Linked DNA regions of Rhizobium sp. N324. The main gene of each other region encodes a partner of the protein of the gene in region 2 in a complex. Links are inferred from orthologs where the notes say so. Each region holds a gene or a part of one and is shown on either strand. Other genes may lie near its edges. The genes, in order: secA and secY.

Region 1 (7,273 bases), 2.4 Mb from region 2 along the record:
CGAGGATTGCCTGATCGGTCACCCCGCCGTGCAGCTTGCCGCCGCCGTCGGCAAACCCGATGCCGTGCGCACCGAGATCGTCAAGGCCTATATCGTGCTGTCGCCAGGCCATCAGCCAAGCGAGGCGCTGGCCGCCGACATCAGAGAATGGGTGAAGACGCGGCTTTCGATGCACGAATATCCGCGCGAGGTGGAATTCATCGATGCCTTGCCGCTGACGACCACCGGCAAGGTGATCCGCCGACTGCTGCGGGAGAAGGCGGCGGCGGAAAGTTAGCCGCTCCGGCCGGCGAGCGACATGATCTTCTCGCGCAGCATCTTCGCCATGTTGCGGGTGCTGCGGTACATATGGAGCTGGGCTGAGACCTGGCGCATATCGCGGTCGCTGTTCTGCGTCAGGCCGATCACCAGCGTTCCCATCTCCTCGCGCTCCTGCCAGAAGCGGCTCATGATCGGATGGTCCGAGACGGCGCAGGAATCGGAGCGGACGATATTGGCGTCGTCGAGATGCCATTCGGTGAGTTCGCTCATCAGCAGCTTGCCCGGCGAAAAGCGCGCATAGTTCTCGTCATAGGCGGTCTTCCAGGTATAGGCCTCGCCACCCATCATCAGCACGACGATGGCGGCGATCGCCTTGCCGTTAAGGTCGATCGTGTGGATTCGCACGGCATCGACGGCGGCAAGGTTGGACACCGCTTCGCGGGCGAAGGCGGTATGATAGCGATCGGTGACGAGGGCGCTGCGCCGCTTGCCCTTCCAGCCGCCGGCTTCCATCGCCAGGAATTCCTCGAAGCGGATGTGGATTTCGCGGGGCTGGCGGGCGACGGCATAAACCGTCGTTCCCTGTTCCTCCAGCAGACGCCACTGGCGGCGCATTTCGCGCATGTGCGAGGAAGAGATGGTGCGGCCGAGATAGGCCGGCGCCTCTTCGTCGCTCTGCAGCATCGGGCGCAAATAGGGATTGGTGACGGTGACGGGGAGGTTGCGGCTGAGCGCCACCGCCTTGACCATGCGCACGAAGATACCGTTGAGCCTCAGATCCGGCAGGACCACGATGCCGGGCAGATTGAGGTCGCGCGCGGTCAGACCCTCGAAGAGATTGTCGAGGGTCTCGGCGGCATCCTCGCTGTCGACAAGCGGCGTGCCGAGCGGTCCGAAGCTGTTCGACCAGCCGCGGATGATCGACGGGCCGACGGCAAAACCCGGCTTGTCGACCGAAAACGGCATCAGAAAGCGCATGCGGCTGCGGCCGGCATTGTGGTCGCGGATCAGGGCGAAGTTCACCTGCCGGTCTTCGAGCCGCGGCATTGCGGGCGCGAGGAAGCGGCCGGAGAAGAAGACGTTCGGCTCCATCGCCCGGTTGGAGAGGAAGTCGAGTTCTTCCTGAAGGTCATAGCCGAGCTTGCCGGGATAGACGCAGAGTTCGCGCCCCGGCCGGCCGATCTCGGCGCGGGCCTCGGCCCGGGGCGCTTCGAAATGCAGCGCGGCGAGATCATGCACCATGCGGTTGGCAATGCTGTCGGTGCTTTCGGTAATGGGAGGAATACGCACCATTTATCGAACTCTCATTTCTGGCGTTGCCGCGGAGGGGCTGGCGAAGGCAAAAAGGACGATGCCGAGCGTGCGGCGCACGGCAAGATGCAGCAGGATCGCCTCGACCGCCATGGCCGAAGCCGTGGCGATTGCGGTGCCCTCGATGCCGTAATGCGGGATCAAAGTAAGGTTGAGGCCGATATTGGCCGCCAGCGCGCCGGCGTAGAGCGCGACGCAGAGGTTTTGCTTGCCGGCCATCATCAGCAGCGTTTCGGCCGGGCCGACCAGCGATTTGGCGAGGATGCCGGCGAGCAGGATCGCCATGATCGCATAACCCGATGTAAAGGCGCCGCCGAAAAGCGACAGCAGAAGATGGCCGGCGGCAAGCACGACAAGGCCGACGCCGAGTGCGGGCCAGAAGGTCCAGCGGGCAGCGTCGATGGCGGCGGCCGCCAGCTGCGCATGGTCGCCTTCGGCGATGATCGAGGAAAAGCGCGGGCCGGAGGCGGCCTTGACAGAGAAATTGATGAAATGCACCAGCGCCATCGTCTTGGCGGCGGCGAAGTAGATGGCGACGTCGTGCGGCTCGAGGAAGATGCCGACGACGACGACATCGGAATTGGTGAGCAGGAAGCTGACGCCCTCGATCAGGAAAATCGGAAAGGCGACGCTGATCCAGGCGAGGAAATCGACCTTGTGCGGGCCTTTGTCATAATGCCGGCGAAGGCGATAGAGCGTTGCGGCATACTGGCCGAGCGCGGTGACGAAGGTCGCGGCGAGCGCTGCCTGCATCGCGGTGACGGCCGTATGCTCGGCGCCGATGGCAATGGCGATCAGCATGAAGAGGATGATCAGGATCGGCCGGACGATATAGACCGGGCCAAGCGCCATGACCGGCCAGTGGTTTGCCCGCGACGTGCCTTCCAGAATGTCGCCGAGCGCGATCATCGGCATGGCGAGCAGGCCGAGGAAGAGCGGGACGAGATAATAGACCTGGATCATGTGGCCGAAGAAATGCAGCCCGAGCATGCCGGCGGCGAGCACCGCCGTGCCGGAAAGCAGCGCGAAGATGCGCGCCGTGCCGGTGAGGCCGCGGATTTCCTCGAAGGCGCCGGCTGCCCGGTATTGCGGCAGAAAGCGGATGATCGCCGTGTGGAACCCAAGGCATGAAAGATCGCCGAAGACGACGACCAGCACCCAGACGAAAACGAAGATGCCGTATTCATATTCGCCCATCAGCCGGGCGAGCACGATCTGCGAGATGAAGGCGAGGGCTGCACTGAGGGTGCGGATCGAAAAGGCCGTCAGTGCCATGCGCTGAGCGGCCGCCTTCTCACCACGTTCGGTGAGCACGGCCGCAAGCATGCGCAGCGCACGGCCGCCGATCGGGCGCAGACCCGCGGGCAGCATCTTTTCCGCTGTTTCTATGACCGCCATGATGAACACGCAAAACTCTGAAGGTCAGGCAAATCGTCCCGAAGTCTTGACAGAACAGGGTTAAGAAACGGTTCCGGATCGGGCTTGTCACCGACGCTGATAGTGCGGTTTTCCAGCGCGGTCGCGGAAAAGAAAATGCCGCCCGAAGGCGGCATTTTCACGATCTTTGCGGCTTGCCTCAGACCTGCTCGAAGGCGCCGTGGCAATGCTTGTATTTCTTGCCGGAACCGCAGGGGCAGATCTCGTTGCGGCCGATTTTGCCCCAGGTGGCCGGGTCATCCGGATTGCGATTCTCCGGCGAAACGATGACTTCCGATGCCTGGTAGACCGCCGGGGCGAAATCGTCCTCGCCGGTGGTCGGATCGAGGTGATGGGCCTGCATCAGCGGCGGCTCCGGTTCGGCCGGCGCCTGCTGCACGAGTTCGACGCGCATCAGCTGGGCGGTGACGGCCTCACGCAGATTGTTGAGGAGGCCGGTGAACAGCTCGAAGGCTTCCGACTTGTATTCCTGCAGCGGATCGCGCTGAGCATAGCCGCGGAAGCCGATGACCGAGCGCAGATGGTCGAGATTGACGATGTGCTCGCGCCAGAGATGATCGAGCGTCTGCATGACGATCGAGCGTTCGACATAATGCATGATGTCGTCGCCGAATCGCTCGGCCTTTTCGGTGAAGGCGGCGTTGGTGGCTTGCGTCAGGCGCTCGCGGATATCGTCTTCGCCGATGCCTTCTTCCTTCACCCAGTCCTCGATCGGCAGATCGAGATTGAGGATGTTCAAGGCACCGGTCTTCAGGCCGGCGGCATCCCATTGCTCGGCGTAGGCGCGCTCGGGGATATGCTTTTCGACCAGATCCTCGATCACCTCACGGCGCATGTCGGAAACGGTCTCGGAAATATTGGTCGATTCCATCAGTTCGAGGCGCTGCTCGAAGATCACCTTGCGCTGATCGTTGAGAACGTCGTCATACTTCAGGAGGTTCTTGCGGATATCGAAATTTCGGGCTTCGACCTTCTTCTGGGCGCGCTCCAGGGCCTTGTTGATCCAGGGATGGACGATCGCCTCGCCCTCCTTGAGGCCGAGCTTGGTTAGCATGCTGTCCATGCGGTCGGAGCCGAAGATGCGCATCAGGTCGTCCTGAAGCGAGAGGTAGAATTTCGAGCGGCCGGGGTCGCCCTGACGGCCGGAACGGCCTCGCAGCTGGTTGTCGATGCGGCGGCTTTCATGGCGTTCGGTGGCGATGACGTAGAGACCGCCGGCGGCAAGCGCCTTCTGCTTGAGTTCCTTGATCTCCTCGACGATTGCCTGGATCCGGGCTTCCCGTTCCGGACCGGCTTCGACTTCGCCGAGTTCGCGCTCGATGCGCATGTCGAGGTTGCCGCCGAGCTGGATGTCGGTACCGCGGCCGGCCATATTGGTGGCGATGGTGATGGCCCCCGGCACGCCGGCCTGGGCGACGATATAGGCTTCCTGCTCATGATAGCGGGCGTTCAGCACCTGGAAGTCGTCGAAGCCCTGCTTGCGCAGGCGCTCGGCGAGCAGTTCGGATTTTTCGATCGAGGTGGTGCCGACCAGCACCGGCTGGCCGCGTTTATGGGCGTCGAGGATCTCCTCGATGATCGCCTTGAACTTTTCGTCGAAGGTCCGGTAAACCTCGTCGTCCTCGTCGAGGCGCTTGATCGGTAGGTTGGTCGGGACCTCGATGACGTCGAGATTGTAGATATTGGCGAATTCTTCCGCTTCCGTCTGCGCCGTACCGGTCATGCCGGCGAGCTTGGCGTACATGCGGAAATAATTCTGGAAGGTGATCGAGGCCAGCGTCTGGTTTTCCGGCTGGATCTGAACCTTTTCCTTGGCTTCGAGCGCCTGGTGCTGGCCTTCCGAATAACGGCGGCCCGGCATCATGCGGCCGGTGAACTCGTCGATGATGACGACTTCGTCATTGCGGACGATATAGTCCTTGTCGCGCTGGAAGAGCTTGTGGGCCTTCAGCGCGTTGTTGACGTGGTGGACGATCGCGACGTTCTCGATGTCGTAGAGCGCATTGCCCTTCAAGAGTCCGGCCTGGCGGAGCAGGTTTTCCAGCTTCTCGGTGCCCTCTTCGGAGAAGTTGGCCGAGCGCTGCTTCTCGTCGATTTCGTAATCGCTGGGGACGAGCAGCGGAATGAAGGCGTCGATCGTATTGTAGAGTTCGGAGCGGTCGTCGAGCGGACCGGAGATGATCAGCGGCGTGCGCGCCTCATCGACGAGGATTGAGTCCACTTCGTCGACGATCGCGAAGTTGTGGCCGCGCTGGACCATCTGGTTCTTCTCGTACTTCATGTTATCGCGCAGATAATCGAAGCCGAGTTCGTTGTTGGTGGCGTAGGTGATGTCGCAGGCATAGGCCGCGTGGCGTTCCTCGTCCGACAGGCCGTGGACGATGACGCCGGTGGTCATGCCGAGGAAGCCGTAGACGCGACCCATGGTCGCGGCATCGCGCTGGGCGAGGTAATCGTTGACGGTGACGACGTGCACGCCCTTGCCGGAAAGCGCGTTCAGGTAGACCGGCAGGGTCGCGACGAGGGTCTTGCCTTCGCCGGTCTTCATCTCGGCAATCGCATTCGAATGCAGGATCATGCCGCCGACCAGCTGTACGTCAAAAGGCCGCAGGCCGAGAACGCGGCGCGAGGCTTCGCGCACGACCGCGAAGGCCGGGATCAGGATGTCGTCGAGCGTCTTGCCCTCGGCGAGCAAAGCGCGAAACTCGACGGTCTTTGCCGCCAGCTGCTCGTCCGTCAGGGCCTTGGTCTTCTCTTCGATAGAGTTGATGGCAGCGACGTTCGGCTGGAAGGACCGCACGCGGCGGTCATTGGAGGACCCAAATAACTTGCGGGCTATACCGCCAAAGCTGACCATATGACTGGTCCTTTCTCAATATTCTTCCCCGGCGTTTGTTGTTCGCGGCCCAGCCGAAAATCAGGCGCGCGGCTAAAACGCCCGGAAACTGTTCTGGACGCGAGGTTGCGTGACAGATAAGAGGGGGGTCGAATGATGTCAACGGATTTGGCGGATACAGAAAGGCCACAATCCGGTGTTGATGGCTATTTTGAGCCGATTCAGGCGATGCTGAAAGCGGCGATGTAACTGTGAAGGGTATTTCATGTTGAGCACCAACAAACTTGCCGTTCTGGCGTTTGCAACTTTTGTTGCGCTCCAGGCCCCGGCCTATGCCGATGACGCCGTCATCGCCAAGGTCGGCAATCTGGAGATTCACCAGTCGGAACTCGACCTTGCCGTCGCCAATCTCGACCCGCAGCTGGCGCAGCTTCCCGACGATCAGAAGAAGGTCGCAGCCCTTTCCGCCGCCATCGACGTGAAGCTCCTTGCCGCCGATGCTGCGGCCGAGAAGCTCGATCAGACCGACGAATTCAAGAAGCGCATGCAGTATCTCACCGACCGCGAGCTGCACAACGCCTACTTCAAGAAGCATGTCGTCGACATCGTGACGCCTGAAGAAGTCAAGGCTCGCTACGACAAGGAAGTCGCCGCGCTGCCGAAGCAGGAGGAAGTCCACGCCCGCCATATCCTCGTCAAGACCGAGGACGAAGCCAAGGACATCATCAAGCAGCTCGACGCCGGCAAGGATTTCGCCGAACTTGCCAAGGAAAAGTCCACCGACCCGAACAAGTCCGAGGGCGGCGACCTCGGCTATTTCTCGCGCGGCCGCATGGTCAAGGAATTCGAGGACGCGGCCTTCGCGCTTGAAAAGGGCACCTATTCCAAGACTCCGGTTAAAACCGATTTCGGCTATCACGTCATCAAGGTCGAAGATAAGCGTGACGCCCCGCCGCCGCCCTTCGAGCAGGTGCAGGATCAGGTTCGTCAGCTCGTCATGCGCGACAAGTATCTTGAACTTCTGAACAAGGCGAAGGCCTCGGCCAAGATCGAAATCAGCGACGAGACGCTGCGCAAGGGTTACGAACAAGCCAACAAGCAGCCGGAGCCGGGCAGTGAGCCCGTCGCGCCGGCGTCGAAGCAGTAATAGTCACATCAGGGCCCGGTTTTTCCGGGCCCTTTACTGCATAATTCCTTAAATCGGAATCGATTTGAGGGCAAAATTATGCAGCAATTTTAAAGTGTTACAGCGTCCTTTGCGCGTCTGAAAAGACGCGCGGCGCTGTAATATCGTTGTTGTTGTCGCATTTCCGGACGGCGAACCGTTTCCGATTTCGCCTGGAAATGCCCATTGGCAGGTTTCATCATGTCCGGTTCCGTCTCTCCGCTCGCCCCGAAATCCTTCGTCTCGATGCCGCCGCTGCGCGG
Region 2 (6,838 bases):
GCGATCTGGGCAGCGAACGGGGTCGACTTGCGCGAGCCCTTGAAGCCCTTGGCGCCAGCCGACGACCAAGCGATCGCGTTGCCCTGGGCATCGGTGATGGTGATCATCGTGTTGTTGAAGGTCGAGTTGACGTGAGCGACACCCGACGAGATGTTCTTGCGCTCACGACGGCGAACGCGGACGGCTTCCTTAGCCATGGTATTCCTTTCGTTGATCTCTTCACCGCCGTAATGCCAGCGGCTACACCGGAACGGCGCCTATATGGTCCCGCTCCAAACTCAAAAGAGGCCGGCGCAGACCGCCAGCCTCCCCACCCCGGTTTCCCGGAAATTACTTCTTCTTACCAGCAATTGCCTTTGCCGGGCCCTTGCGGGTGCGGGCATTGGTATGCGTGCGCTGACCACGGACCGGAAGGCCGCGGCGATGACGCAGGCCGCGGTAGCAGCCGAGATCCATCAGGCGCTTGATGTTCATCGCGGTATCGCGACGAAGATCGCCTTCGACCTGATAGTCGCGGTCGATGGCTTCGCGGATCTGAAGGACTTCGGCGTCCGTCAGCTGATGCACACGACGTTCAGCCGGGATACCGACCTTCTCGACGATTTCCTGTGCGAATTTCGGACCGATCCCGTGAATGTAGGTCAGCGCGATAACAACGCGCTTTGCAGTCGGGATGTTGACGCCAGCGATACGTGCCACGCCTATTCTCCTTGCATTCCAGTTGCCATCCGGCAAGTGGGCTTCGTTATGCGGTCTTTGGAACCGCTCGTTCAGATTTACGTCCGTAACATGTCAAAACGACCGCACCCGGACTTCCCTGGGAAATCCGCGCCGATCGCATGGAATGTCGCGAGTTGGCGCGGTGTTTAGCGGAATCACTGCTGAAAAGCAACCGTTCCGCCAAGTTTATTTTCAAAGCCTTAAAGCTTGGAAAGAATGCTTTCGACCTCTGACGTCACCTGATCAATCTCCGCCATGCCGTCCACGGACTTGAGTTTCCCCTTGGCATGGTAGTAGCCAATCAGCGGCGAGGTTTCCTTGTAGTAGACCTGCAGCCGAGCCGTCATGGTCTCCGGATTGTCGTCAGGACGGCGCTTGAAGTGCGTGGAACCGCACTTGTCGCACACGCCTTCGGCAGCCGGAACCTTATCGGTATCGTGATAGACGCTGCCGCACTGTGCGCAGGAATAGCGACCGGCGACACGGCGAACCAGCTCGTCGTCGTCGACACGGAATTCGATGACGACGGAAAGGCCGAGACCCTTTGCCCTCAGCATCGCTTCGGTGGCATCGGCCTGGACGAGCGTCCTCGGGAAGCCGTCGAGAATGAAACCGTTGGCGCAATCGGGCTGATCGATTCGCTCGGAGACGATGGCGATGACGATCTCGTCCGAGACGAGTTTGCCGGCATCCATCACCGCCTTGGCGCGCTTGCCGACATCCGTGCCCGCATTGACCGCTGCGCGCAGCATGTCCCCCGTGGAAAGCTGCGGAATGCCGTGCTTTTCCACGATCCGCTGGGCCTGGGTTCCCTTACCCGCGCCCGGCGGCCCTAAAAGGATAAGTCTCATCGCCCCCTCTTTCCTCCACGCAACTTCGATTTCTTGATCAGGCCTTCGTATTGCTGCGCGATCAGGTGACCCTGGATCTGTGCAACCGTATCAAGAGTTACGCTAACCACGATCAAAAGCGAAGTCCCACCAAGGGATAATGGAATGCCGGTTTGCGACACCAAGATCTCCGGGAGAATGCAGACGAAGACGAGATAGATTGCGCCGATCACCGTGATTCGGGTCAGCACGTAGTCGATATATTCGGCGGTGCGCTCGCCCGGGCGGATGCCCGGAATGAAACCGCCATGCTTCTTCAGATTGTCGGCCGTGTCCTTCGGGTTGAAGACGATGGCCGTGTAGAAGAAGGCGAAGAAGGCTATCAGCGCCGCATAGAGCACCATATAGAGCGGCTGGCCGTGGCCGAGGGCCGCGACGATCGACGTTGCCCAGGAAGGCATTGCCGTGGTGCTGGCAAAGCCTGCGACGGTTGCCGGCAGCAGCAGCAGCGACGAGGCGAAGATCGCCGGAATGACGCCCGAAGTGTTGAGCTTCAGCGGCAGGTGCGAGGTATCGCCCTGGAACATCCGGTTGCCGACCTGGCGCTTCGGATACTGGATCAACAGCCGGCGCTGCGCACGCTCGACGAAGACGATGACGGCGATGACGATGATCGCGACAAGGATGACCAGCAGGATGAGCGGGGTCGACAGCGCGCCGGTGCGGCCGAGTTCGAGCGTGCCCGCAAGAGCGGTGGGAAGACCGGCGGCGATGCCGGCGAAGATGATCAGCGAGATGCCGTTGCCGATGCCGCGCGAGGTGATCTGCTCGCCGAGCCACATCAGGAACATCGTGCCGCCGAGCAGCGTCAGAACGGTGGAAACACGGAAGAACCAGCCCGGCTCGACGACGAGTCCCTGGCCGCTCTCAAGCCCGGCAGCAATGCCGTAGGCCTGCAGCGCACCGAGGATGACCGTGCCGTAGCGGGTATACTGGTTGATGATCTTGCGGCCCTGCTCGCCCTCTTTCTTGAGGTTTTCGAGCGCCGGCACGACCGACGTCATGAGCTGCACGATGATCGAAGCCGAGATATAGGGCATGATGCCGAGCGCGAAGATCGCCATGCGCTGCACGGCGCCGCCCGAAAACATATTGAAAAGGCCGAGAATGCCGCCTGACTGGCCGCGGAAAGCCTGGGCATAGGCTTCGGGATTGAGGCCCGGAAGCGGAATATGGGTGCCGAGCCTGTAAACGAGGAGAGCTGCCAGTGTGAACCACAGGCGCTTCTTCAAATCCTCGGCTTTGGCAAAGGTCGAAAAATTGAGGTTGGATGCCAATTGTTCCGCTGCAGAAGCCATGCGTTTCTCCGCGCTACCAATTCCGGCGTCTCTGGGGATAGGCCGGCCCGGAATCAGTATGAAAATTATTCAAAACCGGGTTCAGTACGGATTGCAGCGCAACCCCATGCCTCACCCTTGTTTTAGTCTTACCGGCATGACGCGGGCGCGCCAGCCAACATTTTGTGAGGCCCACATATGGGAGCAAAATCGCCCGGTGTGAAGCACCCCGGGCGACATATCATCAGATTATTATTCGGCTGCAGCCGGAGCCGAAAGCAGCGTCACGGTACCGCCGGCCTTTTCGATCTTCTCGACGGCAGGCTTGGAGGCGCCTGCAACGACGATGGTGATCTTGGCCTTCAGCTCGCCGTCGGCGAGAACGCGAACGCCGTCCTTGGTGCGGCGGATGACGCCGGCAGCCTTGAGGGCAGCTGCGTCAACGGTCGCCTTGGCATCGAGCTTGCCGGCGTCGATCGCCGTCTGGATGCGAGCGAGCGACACAACAACAAAATCGGAAGCGAAAATGTTGTTGAAGCCGCGCTTCGGCAGGCGACGATAGATCGGCATCTGGCCGCCTTCGAAGCCGTTGATGGCGACGCCCGAACGGGACTTCTGACCCTTCACACCGCGGCCAGCGGTCTTGCCGGAACCCGAGCCGATACCGCGGCCGAGGCGCTTGCGGCTGTGGGTCGAGCCTTCGTTGTCTTTAATTTCATTGAGTTTCATGAGCGTTTCCTCCGTCTCACTTCTCGTCGACGACGCGAACGAGATGCTGGACAGCACGGATCATGCCGCGAACCGAAGGAGTATCCTCCAGCGTGCGGCGACGGTGCATCTTGTTCAGTCCGAGACCGATCAGCGTGCGCTGCTGAACATCCGGACGGCGAATCGGGCTGCCGATCTGTTCGATCGTGACAGTCTTCGCTTCAGCCTTCTTGGTAGCCTTGGCCATCTGTCAAACTCCTCTTATTCTTCAGAGGCGTTGCCGGAGGCGCTACGACGAGCCTGCAGCGTTGCATACTTGATGCCGCGCTGAGCTGCGATGTCCTTCGGGTGAACCTGGTGCTTCAGAGCGTCGAAGGTGGCGCGAACCATGTTGTAGGGGTTCGACGAACCAGTCGACTTGGCGACGACGTCGTGCATGCCGAGCGTTTCGAATACGGCGCGCATCGGACCGCCGGCGATGATGCCGGTACCGACCTTGGCCGAGCGCAGCAGAACCTTGCCGGCGCCGTGGCGGCCATGAACGTCGTGATGCAGCGTACGGCCGTCACGCAGCGGTACGAAGATCAGCTCGCGCTTGGCGGCTTCGGTTGCCTTGCGGATGGCTTCCGGCACTTCGCGTGCCTTGCCATGGCCGAAGCCGACGCGGCCCTTCTGGTCGCCGACGACGACGAGTGCTGCGAAACCGAAACGACGGCCGCCCTTGACGACCTTGGCGACGCGGTTGATCGCGACCAACTTGTCGACGAATTCGCTATCGCGCTCTTCACGGCTCTGGCGGTCTTCCCGCTGCGGCCTTCTTTCCTGTGCCATTGTCCTCTTCCTTTTTCTTTTCCGGGTGCAATCGGCAAATACATGTGGACCGCGTCAGCCTCCCCTTTCGGAGAGTGCCTGCGGTCCGGCGAAAATCCGGCCGGCGCCAAAAGCGTCCGGCCGGAAATTGATCAGAAGGTGAGACCGCCTTCGCGGGCTGCATCGGCAAGAGCCTTGATGCGGCCGTGATAGATGAAGGCGCCACGGTCGAATACGACCTCGGTGACGCCAGCCTTCGAAGCGCGCTCTGCAACGAGCTTGCCGACGAGGGCAGCTGCTGCGGTGTCAGCACCGGTCTTCAGAGAACCGCGCAGATCCTTATCGAGGGTCGATGCAGCGGCAAGCGTCTTGCCGGCGACATCGTCGATAACCTGAGCGTAGATGTTCTTCGAGGAGCGATGAACCGACAGGCGCGGACGGCCGTTGGCCACCGACTTGAGATGACGGCGCACGCGGTTGGCACGACGTGCAAGTGCTTCTTTCCTGCTAGCCATTTCGCGTGATCCTTACTTCTTCTTGCCTTCTTTGCGGACGATCCGCTCGTCAGCGTACTTGACGCCCTTGCCCTTGTAAGGCTCAGGACCGCGATATTCGCGGATTTCGGCGGCGACCTGACCGACCTGCTGCTTATTGATGCCGGAGACAACAATTTCAGTCGGCTTCGGAACGGCGATCGTGATGCCGACCGGCGGCTCATAGATCACGTCGTGGCTGAAGCCGAGGGCCAGCTGCAGGTTCTTGCCCTGCAGGGAGGCGCGGTAGCCGACGCCGTTGATTTCGAGCTTGCGCTCGAAGCCGTCCTTGACGCCCTTGAAGATGCCTTCGATCATCGTGCGGGACATGCCCCACTTCGAACGTGCATCCTTGGTCTGATTCACGGGCGTCACGACGACCGCGTTGTTTTCGAGCTTGAGGCTGATTTCGTCGTTAGCAACGAAAAACAGTTCGCCCTTCGGGCCCTTTGCAGTGACCTTCTGGCCATCGACCGTAGCCGTGATCCCAGCAGGCACCTGAACGGGCTTTTTACCGATACGAGACATGTTTCAATCCTGTCTGTTCGCTATGGAGATCTCTGCCCGATCTTAGAAGACCGAGCAAAGAACCTCGCCGCCAACGTTCTGTTCGCGAGCCTGGTGATCGGCCATCACGCCCTTCGGAGTCGAAAGGATGGTGATGCCGAGGCCGTTCGCGACCTGCGGAATGGACTTGACCGAGACATAAACCCGGCGGCCCGGCTTGGACACGCGGCCGATCTCACGGATCACCGATGCGCCTTCATAATATTTCAGCTCGATGCTGAGTTCCGACTTGCCATTGCCGAAATCGACAACGGAATAGCCACGGATGTAGCCTTCGGACTGCAGGACATCGAGAACACGTGCACGGAGCTTGGACGCAGGCGTCGAGACCGACGACTTGCGGCGGGAAGCGCCGTTACGGATACGGGTGAGCATATCGCCCAACGGATCAGTCATTGTCATGTAACCTGCTCCTTACCAGCTCGACTTGACGATGCCCGGCACCTTGCCGAGATTGCCCAGTTCACGCAGCGCAATACGCGACATGCGCAGTTTGCGGTAATATGCGCGCGGACGCCCCGAAACTTCGCAACGGTTGCGAATACGGGTCTTCGATCCATCACGCGGCAGGGATGCCAGCTTGATCGAGGCCTTGAACCGCTCTTCGATCGGAAGAGCCTGGTTCATGATGATCGCCTTCAACGCAGCCCGCTTAGCGGCCTGGTTGGCGACCGTAGTACGGCGGCGCTTGTTCTTTTCAACTGCGCTTGTCTTCGCCATGTCAGGTTCCTTTTCTACGCTCGTCGTTACGGTTATTGACGGAACGGGAAGCTGAACTCTTTCAGAAGAGCCCGTGCTTCGTCGTCGGTCGTCGCCGTCGTGCAAACGATGATGTCCATGCCCCACATCTGATCAACCTTGTCGTAGTTGATCTCAGGGAACACAATGTGCTCCTTGATGCCCATGGCGAAGTTGCCACGGCCGTCAAAGCTTTTCGGGTTCAGGCCGCGAAAGTCGCGAACGCGCGGGAGCGCGATGTTGACCAGGCGATCCAGGAACTCGTACATGCGGGCGCCGCGCAGGGTGACCTTCGCGCCGATCGGCATCTGTTCGCGGACCTTGAAGCCTGCGATGGAGTTGCGTGCGCGGGTGATGACCGGCTTCTGGCCGGCGATCGCTGCGAGGTCGGCGGCAGCTACCGTCGGCTTCTTCGAGTCAGCGGTCGCTTCGCCGACACCCATGTTGATCACGATCTTGTCGAGCTTCGGGATCATCATCTCGTTGGCGTAGGAGAACTGCTCCTGCATCGCCTTGCGGATGCGCTCGACATATTCCTTCTTGAGCCGCGGCTCGTATTTTGCCTCAGCCATCGATCACTTCTCCAGAACGCTTG

The links.
Region 1: the proteins of secY (region 2) and secA are in contact, whole or in part, in a crystal structure (PDB 3DIN), measured with the Thermotoga maritima proteins. The link is inferred for Rhizobium sp. N324 from one-to-one orthologs. Residues at the interface, in WP_004081795.1 of Thermotoga maritima: Glu108, Gly109, Glu110, Glu111, Ala236, Glu237, Arg238, Arg239, Ile240, Thr241, Ile242, Gln243, Tyr244, Ala245, Arg246, Arg247, Val248, Thr249, Gly250, Arg251, Arg252, Val253, Tyr254, Gly256, Ala257, Ser258, Thr259, Tyr260, Leu261, Pro262; in WP_004082002.1 of Thermotoga maritima: Glu261, Ala262, Arg263, Lys300, Ala301, Arg302, Thr303, Ile304, Ile305, Leu323, Tyr324, Asp325, Pro326, Val329, Ser330, Tyr333, Ile336, Lys340, Phe345, Val349, Glu363, Phe364, Tyr374, Ser375, Gly376, Gly377, Glu393, Ile395, Thr482, Ser483.

What each region holds. Positions count from the first base shown.
Region 1 is NZ_CP013630.1:4,219,103-4,226,375, reverse strand. Bases 2,949-6,175 are described here. They hold secA (preprotein translocase subunit SecA), read right to left. Parts: upstream 5,867-6,175; coding sequence 3,149-5,866; downstream 2,949-3,148. Other genes in these bases: AMK05_RS20275 (peptidylprolyl isomerase), read left to right, coding at 6,111-6,175; AMK05_RS20285 (lipopolysaccharide biosynthesis protein), read right to left, coding at 2,949-2,970. Also shown: AMK05_RS20295 (AMP-binding protein), read left to right, coding at 1-277; AMK05_RS20290 (GNAT family N-acetyltransferase), read right to left, coding at 274-1,554; more of AMK05_RS20285, read right to left, coding at 1,555-2,948; more of AMK05_RS20275, read left to right, coding at 6,176-6,992; bifunctional glutamate N-acetyltransferase/amino-acid acetyltransferase ArgJ, read left to right, coding at 7,212-7,273. UniProt on the Escherichia coli protein: Required for protein export, interacts with the SecYEG preprotein conducting channel.
Region 2 is NZ_CP013630.1:1,819,018-1,825,855, reverse strand. The notes cover bases 739-3,530. They hold secY (preprotein translocase subunit SecY), read right to left. Parts: upstream 2,909-3,530; coding sequence 1,568-2,908; downstream 739-1,567. Other genes in these bases: rplO (50S ribosomal protein L15), read right to left, coding at 3,140-3,530; AMK05_RS08765 (adenylate kinase), read right to left, coding at 921-1,571. In the rest of the region: rpsK (30S ribosomal protein S11), read right to left, coding at 1-197; rpsM (30S ribosomal protein S13), read right to left, coding at 331-699; more of rplO, read right to left, coding at 3,531-3,616; rpmD (50S ribosomal protein L30), read right to left, coding at 3,633-3,842; rpsE (30S ribosomal protein S5), read right to left, coding at 3,857-4,426; rplR (50S ribosomal protein L18), read right to left, coding at 4,558-4,920; rplF (50S ribosomal protein L6), read right to left, coding at 4,933-5,466; rpsH (30S ribosomal protein S8), read right to left, coding at 5,509-5,907; rpsN (30S ribosomal protein S14), read right to left, coding at 5,920-6,225; rplE (50S ribosomal protein L5), read right to left, coding at 6,258-6,815; rplX (50S ribosomal protein L24), read right to left, coding at 6,808-6,838. UniProt on the Escherichia coli protein: The central subunit of the protein translocation channel SecYEG. Consists of two halves formed by TMs 1-5 and 6-10.